Regions from separate parts of the Mucilaginibacter mallensis genome, predicted to be linked through region 1. Evidence: riboswitches for the same ligand, from Rfam matches in the RefSeq annotation. Region 1 holds a riboswitch; each other region holds the start of a gene.
The links. Region 1 has a riboswitch for S-adenosylmethionine ahead of BLU33_RS03790 (cysteine desulfurase family protein). Riboswitches for the same ligand answer to the same signal wherever they lie in the genome.
Positions count from the first base shown of each region.

Region 2: it holds a riboswitch for S-adenosylmethionine, as region 1 does, so the genes downstream of both, BLU33_RS10745 (O-acetylhomoserine aminocarboxypropyltransferase/cysteine synthase family protein) here and BLU33_RS03790 (cysteine desulfurase family protein) in region 1, are expected to answer to the same signal.
Region 3: it holds a riboswitch for S-adenosylmethionine, as region 1 does, so the genes downstream of both, BLU33_RS15510 (protein-disulfide reductase DsbD domain-containing protein) here and BLU33_RS03790 (cysteine desulfurase family protein) in region 1, are expected to answer to the same signal.
Region 4: it holds a riboswitch for S-adenosylmethionine, as region 1 does, so the genes downstream of both, metH (methionine synthase) here and BLU33_RS03790 (cysteine desulfurase family protein) in region 1, are expected to answer to the same signal.

Region 1 is NZ_LT629740.1:926,352-928,557, reverse strand. Features, by position in the region: gene BLU33_RS03790 (cysteine desulfurase family protein) at 1-945, opposite strand, end outside; SAM riboswitch class I at 1,046-1,165, opposite strand; gene BLU33_RS25005 (hypothetical protein) at 1,519-1,692, shown strand; gene BLU33_RS03785 (hypothetical protein) at 1,689-1,889, shown strand; gene BLU33_RS03780 (sterol desaturase family protein) at 1,873-2,206, shown strand, end outside.
Region 2 is NZ_LT629740.1:2,594,482-2,596,687, reverse strand. Features, by position in the region: gene BLU33_RS10745 (O-acetylhomoserine aminocarboxypropyltransferase/cysteine synthase family protein) at 1-1,033, opposite strand, end outside; SAM riboswitch class I at 1,274-1,384, opposite strand; gene BLU33_RS10740 (hypothetical protein) at 1,527-2,206, opposite strand, start outside.
Region 3 is NZ_LT629740.1:3,845,207-3,847,412, forward strand. Features, by position in the region: gene BLU33_RS15510 (protein-disulfide reductase DsbD domain-containing protein) at 541-987, opposite strand; tRNA gene BLU33_RS25160 (tRNA-Cys) at 1,015-1,085, opposite strand; SAM riboswitch class I at 1,336-1,450, opposite strand; gene BLU33_RS15515 (metal-dependent hydrolase family protein) at 1,550-2,206, opposite strand, start outside.
Region 4 is NZ_LT629740.1:5,680,094-5,682,299, forward strand. Features, by position in the region: gene metH (methionine synthase) at 1-1,047, opposite strand, end outside; SAM riboswitch class I at 1,214-1,327, opposite strand; gene BLU33_RS23400 (Bax inhibitor-1/YccA family protein) at 1,588-2,206, opposite strand, start outside.

The sequences.
Region 1 (2,206 bases):
CTGATCAAGGTATGACAGCAGGTTAACATCAGTAAATGGCAGGTTTACGCTTAATACGGTGTAAAGGCTCTTATCCGCGATAGCAGAATTTCCGTTGAATGAAACACCCGGAATTTGTTCTGTTAGTTTGGCGATGAGCCTGTTCTTTAAGTTTTGTATATAGGTTTGATGTGCATCAATATCCTGGTAAGCAATTTCAAGCGCTGTAGCCAGGCCAATGATGCCGTGAATATTTTCTGTGCCTGCACGCAGCTGCCTTTCCTGCGAACCGCCATGCAATAGTTTGGTTAAGCCGGTGCCTTTACGACAATACAAAAATCCCACTCCCTTTGGCCCATGAAACTTATGTGCCGATGAAGCTATAAAATGCGCCTTTAATTTTTGCAGATCATGACGGTAATGGCCAATGGTTTGCACCGTGTCGGTATGAAAAACGGCATCGTAGCGCTCGCAGAGCTCGCCTATCGCATCAATATCATTCAAATTGCCGATCTCGTTATTGGCATGCATAACAGATACCAATGAGCGCCCGTTGTTTTTTAGCAATTGCTCCAGCTCAGCCAGATCGATTTCGCCTTGTTTATTTATGGTTAGATAATTGAGTTTGATCTCGCCCTGCTTTTCCAAATTCTCCAGCAGGTGCAACACAGCATGATGTTCCAACGGCGTAGTGATCACATTTTTTATTTGCTGTACGCGAATGGTGGATAATATAGCCGTATTATCAGCCTCAGTACCACCGCTGGTAAAAATAATTTCCTCGGGCGATGCATTGATAAGCCTGGCTATTGTCGCCCTTGCATTTTCAATAGCCAGTTTAGCCTCACGCCCATGCGCATGGTGCGATGATGGGTTGCCATAATGCTCCAGCAAATATGGGGTCATGGCTTTAAATACTGCGGTATCAAGTTGGGTAGTGGCGGCGTTGTCGAGATAGATTTTCATTTTTGCTTTTCTTTAATAATGTGTTTTTACCTGTTTCGTAAATACTTATCGCAGAGAAGCAATAGAAAATCCCGCTGAGAGGATATTAAATTCTGTTGTCATCTTATCTTTCCCCATTTTAAATGGAGCAGGAGTTAGCACCTTTTACCCAACTATTTTGTAGCCGGTACAGGTTGCTAAGACGTCATAGGGCCTTTCCCTCTGTCTTTCTGGATAAGTATTAAAGAACAATTATGATGCAAATATATAATTAATTCTATAAAATCTATATATTTACTAGTATTTAATAAATATTTTTATATTTGCATTGTAAAACAACCGCAATGAAAGCATTTTTACATATCAGTAAACACATACCAGCCCACATGGGCGTGATTACCTTACAGCCGGAACGCTGTTATTGTTGTTGTTGATCCTGCGTAATTTCCATTAATCCTTTTACCGGTTCAAGAAAATAGGTCGCGCATAGCGGATAGGATATGTTATGACTTGTTCACCGCTTCTTAGAACATTTAGACTGGTAATTCAGCCCAATATTTAATCAAATCATAAATCAATAAATCTAAAATAACTATGACATTATCAGATGTATCCCTTATCGGTAAAAAGATCCTGGTTGGTATTATCATCACCCTGGTACCTTTTATCATTATCGTAGGAGGGCTTTTCCTTACGCAAAAATTATTACAGGGCAACAGCAGTCAGCCACAGCCCGCTGTTAAACAAATTAAAACTAACAAATCATGAAAATAGATACAACCACAAAAAAACAGATAACCAGGAACCTGATCCTGAGCCTGTTTATTTACGTGCTGCCAATTGCGCTCATGTTCCTCACATTTACCATAACCGGGCAGAGGCCGTGGGAAAAGAAAGCAGCTAAAAAAGAAAACATAAAATCAATAACCAACAAAAGCAATTTTACCAATGGAAGCAACGATTGAATTCATCAAAAAAATAATAGAAAATCTTAACGGTTACGGTTTTCCGGTTTTATTAGTCTTTATTGGCGTGCTTGAATTTTCATTCGGCCTGTACAAAGGTAAATGGCCAAAAAACGAGCGCTGGGTTGATATCGCCTGCTTTATTGTAGTGCCCCTTGTAATCAGGCCTGCATTTGGTTTATTTGGCTTAAAAGTGTTACCGGCACTACTACCTGCCTATAAAAATATATTCAGCTGGGTACCCCTATTCTGGGGCGTTGCCATTATAGCCGTTGCTGATGACCTTACCCAATACTGGTACCACCGCTTGCATCACC
Region 2 (2,206 bases), 1.7 Mb from region 1:
CGTTTTTCAGATACTTTTTGGCCAATGCATGGTATGGCGATGACGCTAAACCCGGATAGTTAACTTTTGCTACCTGTGGATGCTGTTCGAGCCATTTAGCCAGATCAAGCGCATTATCAACATGGCGTTGCACACGCAGGGATAATGTTTCCAATCCTTGTATTAATAACCATGAATTAAACGGCGATTGTGATGAGCCAAAATCACGCAAACCTTCAACACGTGCACGTATGATGTATTGTATATTGCCGAACGGACCGTTAACGCCAAATACATCAGCGAAAACTAATCCATGATAACCTTCTGATGGCTCAGTAAATTGTAGGTATTTGCCATTGCCCCAGTTATAATTACCGCCATCTACAATAACACCGCCAATAGTTGTGCCGTGCCCGCCAATCCATTTGGTGGCTGATTCAACAACTACATGTGCGCCATGTTCCAGCGGGCGGAATAAATATCCGGCTGCGCCGAAGGTATTATCAACTATTAACGGCAGATCATGATTTTTAGCTACAGCTGCGATCTTCTCAAAATCAGGGATATTAAAACCCGGGTTACCTATGGTTTCTAAAAAGATGGCTTTAGTGTTTTTATCGATCAATGACTCGATGCTATCCGCATGATCATCTTTGGCAAAACGAGCCTCGATGCCCAGGCGTTTAAAGGCTACCTTAAATTGATTGTAAGTACCACCGTACAGGAAAGGAGAGGTCACAAAATTATCCCCTTGTTGTAAGATATTATTAAGCGCCAGAAATTGTGCTGCCTGACCCGATGCTGTTGCCAGCGCTGCTACGCCACCCTCTAATGCTGCGATGCGTTTTTCAAACACATCGGTAGTAGGGTTCATAATGCGGGTATATATATTGCCGAATTCCTTTAGCGCGAAAAGATTTGCGCCATGCTGGGCATTGTTAAAAACGTATGATGTAGTTTGATAAAGAGGCACAGCGCGTGAGCCGGTTGTAGGATCAACTTCCTGGCCTGCATGTAATTGCAGTGTTTCGAATTTTAAGTTTGTAGCTGACATATTGATTTGATTTTACAGGTGATTAAAAATTTGTATTTATGGCTAGTTCACGATAGGGTAAAACATATACCTGTGTGAGGTAACACGCGTTTTTTTTCAGGAAAAGAAAAATAAAGACGTGTACTGCTTCAACAACAGCAACAAATACAGCCGGTAGAATAGCTATATGTAGCAAACAAAGAACCTTTTAAGGCTTTCGGTTGGGGTGAAAATGTGTTTTTTGAACTTTTCATGGTCGTTAATTTATATCCCCCGGTGTTATTTGCCGGGACAGGAATTGGCACCTTCTCTAAACTTAGAGGGTTGCCAGCGGGTAATTGAGCCTGATCTCTCGCCGCTTCTTTATAAATCAAAACCTTTTAAGGGGAGTTGATCTCATTTGATATCGCTACCAAATATTGTTGCAAATATAGTGCGATAGTATTTATTAAACCAAATTTAATTTCAAATTGAGTATTTTATAGTTATCATTGGTATAAATCAAATGATAAGATTATTTTAATCCCATGTAATTAAATAGAAAATCCCATGCCTCGCCTTTAGGAATATTGACTATAATAAATTTATTATCTTTTGAAATAGTTCCAATTTTAACATAATCTGGAAGTGGATGATATTTGGAATTTACATAATATGAATAAATTAAACCACCAATGGGAAATATATAAAATATATGGCCCGCTTTCGTTCTTTTCCGCGTCGGTGTAAGAATAATATCTCTTGGCATTTTTTTGTCATTAAGATAGGTCATAGTGAAAATTGGGTATTCATGTTCAGTTCCCGGATCACCATCTAAAATCATTTTTCTTAATATATCTTCATGTGGACCTAAATTAATATATCCAAATGTTGCTCTTTTAGATATGCTTGCACGCCATAGAATTGACAATAAGAATAACTTGAATTTTCTATAGTCTACGTTGTTGAATATAGAAAATTGAGTGTTATCTCCTTTATCCGCATTGTTTTTTAATATAGGAGATTCTTCTGTATTTAGTTTTTCTCCAAATAATGCTTTAGCAGCATAGGTTTCATAAGAACCTATAATATTATTATCACAATTCTTGCAAAGTATTCCACCTTCGTATTCACCAGATGATGGGTTCTTTATTCTTTTTTCTCCGTTTACGTAATTTTGGGGATTGAATGAAATTAATTTATGATTTTCATCAT
Region 3 (2,206 bases), 2.9 Mb from region 1:
TAGTAAAGGTAACAATAAAAATCAATTTTACAAATAATCTATAGACTTAGTAGACATTTATTTTATTTTTTTCATTCCTATATTTAATTACAATTTGTGCATTTTTATAACTACATAAATTGAATTGCATAACGATAGCCTGAAGGAGTTAACACCCTGGACTGTGTAGAAAGTAAGCTCGATGAATTTCCACCATTACAAAAAGCAAATACAATTTTCACAGCCAGGATGTTAACCTTAACAGGTTATTACCGCTATGGATAGTAGGCTTTATATATTGTAATGACAACAACAGGTATGGCTGCCACCGGCCTGTGTGTTTATAGGATTATACTGAAAATAGTTAAACTCTGCGTTCATGGTATAGTTTAAGTATTGGGGAGACTTTAAGGTCTCGCCTCTTTGTTTCACAGATCAATTGGTGGCTATTGTCTGCTTATTTTTATAGACCAAATTAAAAAAAATATTTAATCTGGCGGCATTTAAAGTTTATTTTTTTGTTAATTATATGATATAAATCATATAATCTGCTTTTCTAATCTATTTTACAAGTATAGTAAAATCAACATCATCAGGCGGCAGGCATTGCTTGCTGTTGCAGGCCATAAATTGTATACTGCCTTTAACTAGCTGTTGATTAGAAGCGAGCTTTACCTTTTGCTGAAAAACAACCGATTTTTCAAAATACTGCACATCCATATCGAAAGCCTTTTCATAATGAGTAATTGGTTTGGGTTCAGCGGTAATACCTAATAAACTGTAACCATCTGCGGGAGTAAAAGTTAATGTGGTTTTTACAGGGCCGCCATCTTTAACTGTTTGCGAATAAATATGCCAGCCACTATCAATTGTGGCTTTTATAAATATTATGGCTGTTGAATTATCAACTTTTTTAGCGCCATATGACCATTTTACCGGTGCAAGTACCTGCGAATAAGCATTGGCGTAAATAATAAAAGTTAAGGCCGCGATTATTATTTTCTTCATTTCTAATTGTGATTTAGGTGTTTATTGATGTCGCGGGCAGATTCGAACTCCCGTACAGGGTTTTGCAGGCCCTTACCTATCCTCTCGGTCACGCGACTGTATTAGTTTTATATGCAATAATGAAAATTTGGCGATAATATATCCATCGCGTAATTAATTCTGGTTAGTGTTTTACTGCTGGATGAATTTGTTAAACAAGAGCATTCATTGCTGGATATGCCAGGATCAGCTTGCTTTTTTACGATTTCGTGGAAGTATATTTTCATTTGCTTAATAATTATTTACTTGTTTGTAAATACTTACCAGAAAGAAAACAAGAGAATATGCCTTTAATTGATAGTCTGCTGTTTCTTATCTGTCTCCGTTTCCGGAGCAGGAATTAGCACCTTTTACTTGCTAATATAAGCAGGTACAGGTTGCTAAGACGTCATAGGGCCTTTCCCTCTGTCTTTCTGGATAAGTATTAAAGAACAATTATAATACAAATATATGAATATATTCTACTATTCCTATAGATATTATATATTTTATTAATTAAATATACCTCATATGTATTTAGGTATCACCTAAGGTATATTTTCCCCGCTTTCATTACAAACACTACGTTTTTCATTACTTTAATATCCGCTAGCGGGTCGCCGTCAACTGCAATTACATCAGCAAACTTGCCTTTGCTGATACTGCCTAATTCCTGCTCCTTTCCTAAAAGTATGGCTGCATTAGAGGTCGCCGATTTGATGGCTTCTATTGGCGGCATCCCGGCGTCAACCATATACCCGAACTCCAGGTAGTTCAGCCCATGGTCAAACGCACCGGCATCAGTTCCGAAAGCAATTTTAACTCCGGCTTTATAAGCTTTTGCGAAAGTCCGCTGGATCTGATCGCCAAAGGCAATCGCTTTACCGGCAATAATTGGAGGATAATATCCTTTTTTTGCTGAATCGGCAACTGCTTTACCGGCAATAATAGTGGGTACATACCAGGTACCATATTGTTTCATCAGCCTAATATCCTCATCATCCATATAAGTACCATGTTCAATTGAGGTTACACCGCCCAATATAGCCCTCCTTATCCCTTCGGCGCCATGTGCATGGCAGGCAACTTTCAAGCCGTAATCGTTGGCTGTTTCTACTACCGCCTTAATTTCATCAATGGTAAACTTCGCTTTTTTATTATTATCGCCCAGTTCAAAAACGCCTCCTGTTGATGCGATCTT
Region 4 (2,206 bases), 1.3 Mb from region 1:
GCTTTCGGGCGTTAGTGTAACGGCTTCCAGTCCGCTCAGGCGCATGTTTGGCGCTATTTCGGGTATTAACCTTGCGGGATATTGCGCCGCTTTATCGGCAATGCATTTAATGTGTTCGGGCGTAGTGCCACAACAACCACCTACTATGTTCACCAGCCCGGCTTGCATAAAATCATCCACCTGGTGGGCGGTTTCGTGAGCTGTTTCATCATACTGACCAAACTCATTTGGCAAACCCGCATTAGGATAGGCCGAGATAAATACATCGGCTATATTAGAAAGTTCCTCCAGGTGCGGGCGCATTTCCCTTGCCCCCAAAGCGCAGTTTAAGCCTACGGATAACAAGTTAGCATGGCGGATAGAATTCCAGAATGCCTCAACTGTTTGGCCCGATAAAGTACGGCCTGATGCATCGGTAATAGTACCCGAGATCATGATAGGCAAATGCTTGCCTGATTCATCGGCATAGCGGTTTATAGCAAATAATGCCGCTTTGGCATTCAGGGTATCAAATATGGTTTCAACCAGCAGCATATCCGAGCCGCCATCAACAAGGCCGCGAACCTGATCGTAATAAGCTTCGGCCAGGTCGTCAAAGGTAACGGCACGGTAGCCCGGGTCGTTAACATCCGGCGATAATGATGCGGTACGGTTTGTAGGGCCAACGGCTCCGGCTACAAAGCGTGGTTTCTCCGGTGTTTTTTTATTGTATTCGTCGGCAACTTCACGGGCAAGGCGCGCGCCTTCAAAGCTTAGTTCATAAGCTAAGTATTCCAGGTGATAATCAGCCAGTGAAATTATTTGTGTGCTGAAAGTGTTGGTTTCTATGATATCTGCCCCGGCATCCAAATAATCAGCATGGATAGCCTTGATCACATCCGGGCGTGTGATATTCAGCAGGTCGTTATTGCCCTGCAGGTCTGATGCATGATCCTTAAAACGTTCCCCGCGAAAATCCGCCTCGGTTAATTGGTACCGTTGTATCATGGTACCCATTGCGCCGTCAATAACGAGTATACGTTTCTCTAATTCTTTTCTAATATCCATTTTGTTGAGTAGCAAGTATTTAGTATCAAGTATCAAGTATGAAAAAATCACCTGATACGGCTAAACTCAAATGCGGATAATAAAATTATCTTGCTACTTGATACTAGCTACCTGATACTAAATAAAAACACGCTTACGTCGAAAAGTCGGGTGATATATTGACTTTCGCTTATCTTTCCTAACCGATTTTTGAAGCTGGTTAAGTAGAATGTAGCACCTTGTGAAGCACAGGTTGCTAAGACATCGCAGGGTCTAATCCCTCCATCTTTCTCTATAAGCACTGCAAAGGTGCGCAATAAACTTGTAATATGCAATAGGGTGATTTAGCCCCTCTATAACCCTACTGTCATTTCGACCGGAGGGAGAACTATCTCTTGAGCAGGGTGGTGCCTTGACGGTGTGAGCGAAAAAATCTTCTGCTATCTGTATGGCGGCCATGCAAGTTGAAGAAGATCCTTCACTACGTTCAGGATAACAATGGGCTAAAACAAAAAGAGCTGCCTTTTTATGAGGCAGCTCTTTTAAATAATGTGTTTACGATTATCTTCTTCTGCCAAAAATACGCATCATGGACATAAACAGGTTGATGAATGTAGTATAAAGGATAAAAGCACCTATGATCACTAATTTATTAGTGCTTTCGGTACCAAACTCAACACCTGCACCAATGCGTTTAAGCATTTGCATGTAATAAGCGGTAAGGCCTATCATAACTGCTACAAACACAAAGCTGATGATATAGCTTAACTGATCGCTATGCATAAAGAAGTTAATAAGGCTTACACCCAAAGCACCGATAAATATTACATACATGATGGACCCAAATTTGGAAAGGTCCATGGTTGTTTTGTAACCTGATACAGCCATTACACCGAAAACAAAAGCCGCGCTTAAGAATACGGTAAATATGGAGCTGGATGTATAGATAAGCCCGAAAATACTTAAGGTAACGCCTATAGTTGCCGCGTAAGCCAAAAATATAGCTATCATACCTACGTATGATATACGGTTAAAGCCAAAATTAATTACCAGCGAAAAGGCAAGTGGTGCAAATATAGCTACATAACCTAAGCCAGTAAAGCCGCCCGTAGTAGGATCAATGATCAGGCTCAATAAGCTTAAATTTGTTGCAAATTCAAAAGCGACAAAAGCGGAAACG